DNA from 3 places in the Paenibacillus sp. FSL K6-4396 genome. Region 2 is predicted to be linked to each of the others. Evidence: predicted binding sites of a transcription regulator. Region 2 holds the regulator's gene; each other region holds the start of a gene.
The links. The regulator NrdR, encoded in region 2, represses ribonucleotide reductase genes. The targets are predictions, from matches to a motif close to AACACNATATATNGTGTT.

Region 1 (3,332 bases), 4.5 Mb from region 2:
CTGACCGGCTTGGTCAGAACAGCATCAAAGGCTTCTGCTTCATGCAATTCAATATGCATCCCATAAGGAACAAGAACAATGACGGGCAGATTCTCCAGTCGCTGTTTCAGTTCATGTACAAAATCGACCGCGCCGCCTTCCAGTAATCCCACATCCACAACGGCTACATCAGGCATAAACCCTTCCTTGATCCAATCATGCGCTAATGTCACACCCGAGGTCATGTGTACATCCATCTCCCACCTGCGCATCAGGGAAGAGACGCCTTGCAAAATGTCAGGGTCCTTGGCAAGTAACACCTTTTTGCCTTTTAAACGCTGCTGAACACTTGCGAGTTGAGGTAACTCCCAGTATCTGCGCAATGGAAGGGAGATGTTGAATTCCGTCTCATTTTCCTTCACACTACTCACCTGAATACGGCCATGCATGAGAATGGCAAGATTCTGGCTTACAGCTAAACCCAGATTACTTCCAATCAGTTTTTGGATATTCAAATTTTCATCTTGGCTGTTAAAGGTTGGTGTCTTCTTGTCCGATAACATCTGACCCGTGTACTTCACCTTGAGCTGAAGTGTACCGGTCTCCTCCAATTCTTCTCCGTTCACCACTGCTGTGATCAGAACGGAACCTTCACGCGTTGAATCGAGAGCATACTGAATGACGTGTGCAAGCAACTGTCCAATCTTGACTTCATCACCAACAAACACTTGAGATACATTCAGTTCAAGATTTAATCCCAGCTCAATGTTCTTGCCCGTCGCAATCCCGGCATAGAGATACACGGTATTCTCAATGGTGCCTACCAGATCAAACGGATCATCATGTATAACCGTTTTACCTGCTTCATTAATGTTGAAATTCATCATATTATTCAGCAAGGAAAGCAAAATATTTCCGCTTGTCTCAATCATGTTCACATATTCGGACTGCTCCTCAGGCATATCCGGTGTGCGCATCAGATCTGTCAGTCCCAAAATACCGTTCAAGGGATTGCGAATCTCGTGACTCATTAGCTTCAACATCTGTGTTTTGGTCATAGCCTCAGATTCGGCACGTTCTTTCTCTGCCTGGAGCTGCTCTTGCATTTGTTCCGAATCACTCAATTTCCGCTCCTGAACATGCAACGTGCTTTCCAGATCAACAACATAACCCAGGAATACAGCCATCGCCTTCAGTGTCTTCATATCAGTTTCGCTGATGATATAACCAGGATCATCCATCAGACAGATGGTACCAAATGTTTCGCCCGATCTTCTCATAATAGGCACGCCCACGAAAAAGCGATTGCCTAGTCCGCTCGTAACGCCCATGGATCGTGTCATCGGATGTTCACATGTATCCTCGATCGTAAGAACGCTACCTTTGTCTTTTAAGACCAGGCTGCAATATGAATCCGTAAATGGAAGTGCACTGCCTTTAACAATTAGCTCTTCCGTACGATTAAAGGCTTCCAAAATGAAATTTGTCACCCCGTCATTCGTGGCAACAAAGATGGTATTGACCTTCAATATACCGCTTAATACATCTACGATATGGGCCGCAGCTTCCTTTATATCTTCATAGAAGCCTCTCGTAATGCCTTCTGCCGTCCCCATGATCCACCCCTTTTGTCTTAGCTGCACTTTCTAATCTGTATATCAGAATGTTTAATCACGTACAAGGGTTCATCAAGAATCCGAATAGCTGTCACAATCTATACTTATATGATTAACACCGTAGAAGTAAAAGAGAATCATTCTGCCTGCCGATAGCCCGTTGTCGGACAAAAGCAGGTCTTGAACTGATCGTTTAAAAACGGAAAATGTATTGCAAATCGCCTTTTCAGATTGATTAAAGTCCATCTTGTCCGACTTCGTATAATTATCCTTGCAGGCAACTAGCAATTATACGCTTCTACTCAGACTTTGGGAACCTTTATCCGCAGCAATTAAAGGAAAGTCCATTTTGTTCTGTAAGCTGTGTGATCATTATCACACCCAAAAAACCACATATAGTTTATAAATGGATAATACGAATCTACATATAGTATTTAACGTGAATTGAATGATACCAAAATCATTTTAGGAGGAACCTTACATGAACATGCTTGAGTATGCCACTCCACCGGCATCCGATCCATTATCCGACCTGGGAAGACGAATTATTGGCGCAGAAGACGCCGATACGCTGAGGGAAAATGCAAATCTGAACGGGGACTCCTTCAGCGGTAAGATGAGCAGGCTCGGTTCGGAGACCGCCAAGTGGCATGCTCTGCGTCATGTGTTGCCGGAAGAGCTTGCCCAAGCTGTGGAGAACGGAGATCTGTATGTACACGATCTGGATCAGTATGCACTTGGAACGACCAACTGCATCTTTATCCCGTTTGACCGTCTCCTTGCTTCAGGTTTCAATACAGGCAACGGATCCGTTCGCACACCTCAGACGATCATGTCTGCAATGGCCCTGGTTGCGATCATCTTCCAATCCCAGCAGAACAGTCAATATGGCGGTGTATCGGCCAATAAGATTGACTGGGATCTGGCCCCTTATGTACAACGATCATTCCGCAAACATTATCGCAAAGGACAACGGCTCTTTGGTGAAAATGTTCTGATCGGGGATGAACAGGTTCATCTGGATAGCATCGAAGCGAAGAATCAATGTCCACGGGCATATGCCTTCGCCTATGAAGAGACTGAATTGGAGACAGGACAAGCTGCTGAATCACTGATTCATAACCTGAATACGATGAGCAGCCGGGCAGGTGGGCAGATTCCATTTACTTCACTGAACTATGGATTATGTACGTCAGCAGAAGGCCGGTTGGTATCACGCTCATTGCTGGAAGCAACCATTCGTGGCCTGGGCAACGGGGAGACTCCCGTGTTCCCTCAACATATTTTCCAATGTAAACAGGGGATCAATCAGGCTCAAGGTGAGCCGAACTATGATTTGTTCCGGCTCGCAGTCACCTGTTCATCCCGGCGGATGTATCCTAACTTTGTCAATGTGGATGCCTCTTTCAATCTGCCTTTCTATCATCCGGAAGATCCGGATACGATCATCGCAACTATGGGATGCCGCACACGTACACTGGCTGACCGGTTTGGTCGCAATCGTCAAAGTGGTAAAGGTAACCTGTCCTTCAACACCATTAACCTCGTGAAGCTCGGCATCCGGTTTGGCATCTGCCAGGGCAACAGAGCGGTTGCTGATCGGGCGGGATTCTACACTGCACTGGAATCCGTGATGCAAAATGCTGCGCATGGTCTGTTGCATCGGTACCGTATCCAGACTGTTCAACCTGCTAAGGCGTCAGATTTCATGATGCGGGAGGGTGTATGGGAAGGCGG
Region 2 (3,332 bases):
AGTTGTTATGAGGTGAAACGATGAATATAGGCTTAACCGGCGGGATCGCGACAGGCAAAAGTAGTGTTTCCGCCTATCTCGCCAGTAAGGGAGCGTTGCTCATCGATGCAGACGTTATTGCCCGGGAAGTTATGATGCCCGGGCATCCCGTGTTGGCCGCCGCTGTTAAGCGGTTTGGACAAGCCATACTGAACGAAGATGGAACACTGGATCGGAAAAAGCTTGGAAGTATTGTTTTTCAACAACCTGAGGAACGAAAGGCACTTGAGGCTATTACACATCCGGCGATCCGAAGAGAGATGCGCGAACGGGCTGCTGCATACGAATTGCAACATCCGGATAAACTTGTGGTGTCTGATATTCCTTTGCTGTACGAATCGGGTCTGGAGGATGGTTTCGAGGAAGTCATGGTTGTATATGTTCCAAGATTAGTGCAACGAGATCGATTGATGAGTCGGGATGGAATGACTGCAGCACAGGCTGAGACCCGGATGGATGTACAGATGGATATTGAGCGCAAAAAACAGCTGGCAGACATTGTCATCGATAACAGCGGTTTATGGACTGAGACGGAGCAGCAAATTGACTCATATCTACAGCGTAAGGGTTTGTTATGAAAATATTGCGTAAGAAACGTGTCCTGCTGTTGATGTTTGTGTCCTTTGTATTGGTGTTGTTTCTGAATACAAACTGGATGGCATGGTTCTATCCCATTCATTATAAGGAAGAGATCCGTGCCCAATCTCAGAGTTATGAGGTTGATCCGTTTCTGATTGCTTCCATTATCAAGGTGGAGACCAATTTTAAGACAAGCAAGGAATCCAAACGAGGTGCCATTGGGCTCATGCAACTGATGCCGGACACGGCTAACTGGATATTGGAACAAGCCAAAATTCCCGACACTTCGCTGGAGGAATTGAAGCACGAGCCTGAACGCAATATTCAATTAGGCACATGGTATCTGCGGAATCTGTCCGATCAATTCGATGGCAATGAAGCAGTGATGATCGCTGCCTATAATGCGGGACCAGGCAAAGTAAACAGTTGGCTTAGAGATGGTGTATGGGATGGCTCGTTCGATACAGTGAAAGATATTCCGTTTGGTGAGACGCGTCACTATGTACAAAGGGTCATTTACTATTATAATCAGTATGTAAAGATCTATAATACGTTCTAAGTATATAAGTAGAAGCACAGAGCAGGCCGGTTATTCACCGGCCGCTCCATGCTCCTCTGTGTAGCGTATTACGATGCAGATATTATTGGTATTGACCTGCCAATTGCTGTTCTGCAATTGTTACCAGACGCTTCGTGATGTATCCACCGATCGAACCGTTCTCGTAAGAAGTCATGTTACCTTGGTATCCGTCTTGTGGGATGCTGATTCCGAGTTCTTGAGCAACTTCATATTTCATTTGCTCGAGTGCTGCGGAAGCTTTAGTTACCACCAGGTTGTTGGAGTTACCGTTGCTTTGTGCCATTGCTGTTCACCTCCTCGTGAGTTGGTAAAAGTATTATGTCTCGGCAATGCATTTTTCATTACAAAATCAAGACAGGGAATATGTGGTAAAAGTAAAACGTGGGAAGTGATCTGATTTGAAGTGTCCTTATTGCGGTTATATGGGTACCAAAGTGCTTGATTCGCGTCCGGCCAACGAAGCAAAGTCCATTCGTCGTCGCCGTGAGTGTGAGCAGTGTGCCCGAAGATTCACAACGTTTGAGATGATTGAGGAGACTCCACTTATCGTCATTAAGAAAGATGGCAGTCGTGAAGAGTTCAGCCGGGACAAAATTCTCCGCGGGCTTATTCGTGCCTGTGAGAAACGTCCAGTCTCCGTTGAGACGCTGGAGATGATGGTATCTGAAGTGGAGAAATCTCTGCGTAATACAGCTGATGCTGAAGTGGAGAGTCGCCAGATTGGTGAACTATTGATGGAACAGTTGTTTCCAGTCGATGAAGTGGCATATGTTCGTTTCGCGTCGGTATATCGCCAGTTCAAAGATATCAATATGTTCATGAAAGAACTGAAATCCCTGTTGTCCAAAGACGTTCTGGAGGATTAGTGAAGTTGGTAATGGGAGAAGAGCAGTCTGGAGTTCCAGTCCGTGTGTGCCAGTGAAATCGGTTGTTCTTCTCCAATCACTTTGGATCTTGAAAAATTGATTGACAGCGAAAGCTGGATTTTATATGATATAGGAGTCGCCTGTGGAACGTAGCAGTGTTGGACAAGTTATCTATTTCATATCCTGGGGCCTTAGCTCAGCTGGGAGAGCGCATCGCTGGCAGCGATGAGGTCAGGGGTTCGATCCCCCTAGGCTCCATTATTAAGAACGCCATCACATTATTGTGATGGCGTTTTTTGTGGTGAAATAAATCAGACACATGCATTAATTAATTAATTAAGTAGAATTTTTGGACTTGGGGACGAGCTTGGGGACGAATCTTCTAGACGTCAAAAAAAGAATAGTTTGAAAACAAGGAGACCCTTCCGGCTAGATATTGTCCAGCCGGGAGGGGTCACCTTAATTCTGTATACGCTTTCAATTAGCCAGATATTCAACGAAACGTTCAGCGATTGTGGCTACTTCGGCGCGGGTGGCGGTGGCTTTGGGAGCAAAAAAGTTGCCCGGTTTGCCTAATACAATGCCGTTGCCTTGCAGCGCCTGAACGGCCTCCAACGCCCAGGAGCTGATCTCACTCTGATCCGTGAAGGACATAGAGTTGCTTTCAGGTATCTCATAGCCCTTGTACTTCATGTAATTGTACAGTATCACCAGCATCTGCTCGCGCGTCATCGGTGAATTGGGGTCAAACAGGTCTGCGTTTGTACCGTTGACTATGCCTTTTTCGGCCGCCCACTCGGCTGCCGCCGTGTACCACTGTCCGTCCTTCACGTCGCTAAAGCGGGAACTCGTGTAGCTGGAAAGGTTTACATTCTCAAGATTGGCCAGTACCTGCACGAACATTGCACGCGTCATTGCGGTGCCCGGTGAGAACGTCGTGGACGTCGTGCCGTTGAAAAGATCGTAAGTGTAGACGAAATTTATATCGTTGTAGAACCATTCGTGCATGTTGGCATCCGTGAAAGGATTGCCTGATATCACGAGGAAACCCAGTGGGGTGGCGTCATCAAACGCCAGCTCCGTACCCTCACGGATGTTCAGCGATATGCCGTTGTCTAAGCCGACTCTTGCGCCGCTTGGTCCTACCACAACCGCTCCGCCGCTCCGTATCTTCGATCCGCCGTGGAAATACACCTGGTTGCCGTTTGATAGGTTCACATGCGCGTCTTTGCCGCCTATTGTGACCGTACCGTCGCTCGCGATCGTCG
Region 3 (3,332 bases), 160 kb from region 2:
CGCACCGCGCAGTACTTGAGGACGGCTTCTGTATTGTTTATCCAGCACTGTAGCAGAAGAAGGGGCTTGATCAGAAGAAAGAGTCTCAACATCAACCTCGCTACTGAACGCTTCAACACCTGCCTGCCCTCGTATATTATTCGGGTTATCTATTGCAGATACGTCCGTCTTCTCTTTTGCTTCCGCCGTGTTCTGATCTTCGGAATGGGTCTCTTCCTTCTTCGACGTGGACAACACCTGCACATCCCTGCTGCCGTCGCGATATATCGTTACTCCCTTACAGCCAAGGTCGAAGGCCAGTTCGTATAGCTCAGCCGTATCCTTCACCGTAAAATCAGCCGGACAGTTGGCCGTCTTTGAGATCGAACTATCCACCCATTGCTGAATCGCAGCCTGCACCCGGATGTGATTCTCAGCCGACAGATCCATCGCTGTCACATAATAGTCTGGTAAAGCTTCACCCGGATGTTCATCCAGCCAATCTTGCGCAATGGGTACGAACTGTTCATCATAACCTAGACGGCTTTGACGGAAATACTTGAAGGCGAAATACGGTTCAATCCCTGTTGATGTGCCCACCATCGTACCTGTACTTCCCGTTGGCGCCTGTGTGATCAGTGTGACATTTCGAATGCCCTGTTTGCGAATGGCCTCTCCTACTTCAGGGTACGTTGCAACCATGTTTTTCATGAATCCACTCTGTAAGTACGGTTCAGCTTCGAAAGCTGGGAAAGCTCCCTTCTCTGCTGCAATCTCTGCCGATGCCAGATAGGCCTCCTTCGCCATGAATCCATACAGTTTATCCAGAAATTCAAGGGATTCAGGACTGCCGTACCTTATACGCAGCTTAATCATTAGCTCTGCCAGTCCCATCGTGCCAAGCCCAACCCGGCGTTCACGTTGCTGATTCAGTCTGTTTTCCTCAAAATGATATGGTGTTGCATCGATGACATTGTCCAAAAATCTAGCCGAGATGCGAGTGGTTTCCGCCAGTTCATCCCATGCCACATCATGATTCGTTTCATCATAGAATTTGGACAGATTGATCGCTGACAGATTACATACACCCCAGCCAGGCAGGCCTTGTTCACCGCAAGGATTAGTACAGATGATCGGATTAAAGTACCAGCTGTTGGACATCTGGTTATAGTACTCCATGAAAACCACACCAGGCTCTGCCGATTTCCAGGCTGATTCAATAATGGTATGCCAGATTTCGCGAGCCTTCAGCGTTCGATAGTGTACCACCGAATGACCTGCGGCTTTCCACTGCTGCATATCCCCGTTCCACTCGGTGTCGTAGTCTGGATCGTTCGTATCGGGGAAAACCAAATCCCAATCTCCGTCCTGCTTGACAGCCTCCATAAAGGCGTTGCTCACACATACAGACAGATTGGCATTGGTCACCTGCCCCATTGTTTGTTTCACGGTAATAAAATCAAGCACATCCGGATGCCAGTCATTCATCATCAGCATGAGTGCACCCCGGCGGCTTCCGCCCTGTTCAATCAGTCCCGTCGTATAACTGAACAATCCTCCCCACGATACGGAGCCGCTGGATGATCCGTTAACACCTTTCACCACCGCTCGGCGAGGACGCAAAGAAGACAAATTAATGCCCACGCCTCCCCCACGTGCCATAATCTCCGTCATCTCGGTCAAGGTCTTCATGATGCCACCCCGACTGTCCTGCGGAGACGGAATGACATAACAATTGAAAAGTGTCAGCTCATCGCTTGCCCCCGCTCCCGCAGCAATACGCCCTCCGGGTACTAACTTCCAATCCTCCAACACGGAGTGGAACTTGGACTCCCACGTTGCCCGCTGATCTGCTGTGGATTCAACAGAGGCCATGGCTTTGGCAAGCCGGCTCCACATCTCTTCCGGTGTTTTTTCGATATTGAGTGTCAGTTTCTCCACGCTGGTCTCGATGATCTCTCCGCTTCGAGTCCTTACCTGTACGAGCTGACCCTGACGTTCTATAATTTCGCCCACTTCCTTGGTTGGGAACTTGGGATCATCCTTTGTTAATACCAGTACCACATCTCCGACCTTGGCATGATTCGAGTCAGCATCCTTCCAGGCGTATCGGTCCAAAAATATTTTTTCGCTAAGTCCTTCTAATTGGTACGATCGTTGGTTTGATTTCATCGCTGCATTCAACCTCCCCGGTATAAAGCTCCATTTTCACTATAAAAGTAAATTATGATGAAACACCACATATAGTGATATAAAACCAGTATATTACACCATATATTGATTTTCTATATGACTTTTATCACAGACCTTATTTTTTAGACTCTCCTGCTCGGACAAGCTTCTTCACACACCCTTAGACTCACGCATACAAAACCTGTGAATTTTTTGGGACAAAAAAACATGTGCCTTTACTAAATTTCTGGGTTCAATATAAGTTAAACTAATCATTTGCACATCAACGGAGAGGACAAAAAAAAACTGAAAAAGCGAAGCGTTCGCCTAAAAGCTTTCTGAAAGAAAGCTGCATCGAAAGCATACGCTATCACCGGATTTCCCCTCCAGAAAAGGGAATCAAAGAAATCTGGGGATAACAGCGATTGGAAGATTGTTCTGTCATCGTAGTGTTCGTGCAAATAAACTGTAGTTCAACTTGTATAGTTATGAACTGCCTCTCATTCGTCCATACTATTACCTACGAATAAAACGTCATCACGTATGGCAGGGGAGGAAGCATCATGAACCGGAAAAACCCGCACCACACGAATCAACCTGTAGCCGAGCTGCCCGTTCCACTGGAATTCGATCGAAGCTGGATTAATCAGTTGGAATCACGACTGGATAAAGGAGGCCCTTGGGGAGATTACCGACTCTTTCAACTGGGCATTCAAGCCGAAGAGACCAATCTGATTCCCAATTTTGACGAGATCCAATGTCTCAAGCATCTGCAAGGCCTCACTCCACTCCCTCACCAGATGGACACTGCACGCAGAGTATTATTTGAAATGTCAGGCCGGGCCATTCTCGCCGATGAGGTGGGTCTTGGCAAAACCATTGAAGCTGGTCTCATTCTGAAAGAATATATGGTTCGGGGTCTCGTATCCAAGGTACTCATTCTCGTGCCAGCGTCTCTTGTGCTGCAATGGGTACGGGAGTTGAATTCGAAATTTGGCATCCCTGCCATTGCCCAGAAAAAGGCCTATTCCTGGCAGAATGAAGTGGTTGTTGCTTCCATGGATACAGCCAAACGTGACCCGCATAAAGATATGCTGCTGAATACCGATTACGACATGATCATTATTGACGAGGCCCATAAGCTCAAAAACAAGAAAACAACCAACTATCAATTCATGCTG

Region 1: a site for NrdR is predicted at 2,013-2,030, ahead of MHB85_RS28920 (anaerobic ribonucleoside triphosphate reductase). Genes of this name have one in related genera too.
Region 3: a site for NrdR is predicted at 2,213-2,230, ahead of MHB85_RS10445 (adenosylcobalamin-dependent ribonucleoside-diphosphate reductase). Genes of this name have one in related genera too.

The regions. Positions count from the first base shown of each region.
Region 1 covers NZ_JBBOCR010000001.1:6,622,057-6,625,388, forward strand. Annotated here, with positions in the region: gene MHB85_RS28915 (hybrid sensor histidine kinase/response regulator) at 1-1,595, opposite strand, end outside; gene MHB85_RS28920 (anaerobic ribonucleoside triphosphate reductase) at 2,077-3,332, shown strand, end outside.
Region 2 covers NZ_JBBOCR010000001.1:2,129,475-2,132,806, forward strand. Annotated here, with positions in the region: gene MHB85_RS09700 (manganese efflux pump) at 1-11, shown strand, start outside; gene coaE (dephospho-CoA kinase) at 21-617, shown strand; gene MHB85_RS09710 (lytic transglycosylase domain-containing protein) at 614-1,177, shown strand; gene MHB85_RS09715 (alpha/beta-type small acid-soluble spore protein) at 1,260-1,481, opposite strand; gene nrdR (transcriptional regulator NrdR) at 1,597-2,064, shown strand; tRNA gene MHB85_RS09725 (tRNA-Ala) at 2,250-2,322, shown strand; gene MHB85_RS09730 (S-layer homology domain-containing protein) at 2,542-3,332, opposite strand, start outside.
Region 3 covers NZ_JBBOCR010000001.1:2,286,586-2,289,917, reverse strand. Annotated here, with positions in the region: gene MHB85_RS10445 (adenosylcobalamin-dependent ribonucleoside-diphosphate reductase) at 1-2,151, opposite strand, end outside; gene MHB85_RS10440 (DEAD/DEAH box helicase) at 2,715-3,332, shown strand, end outside.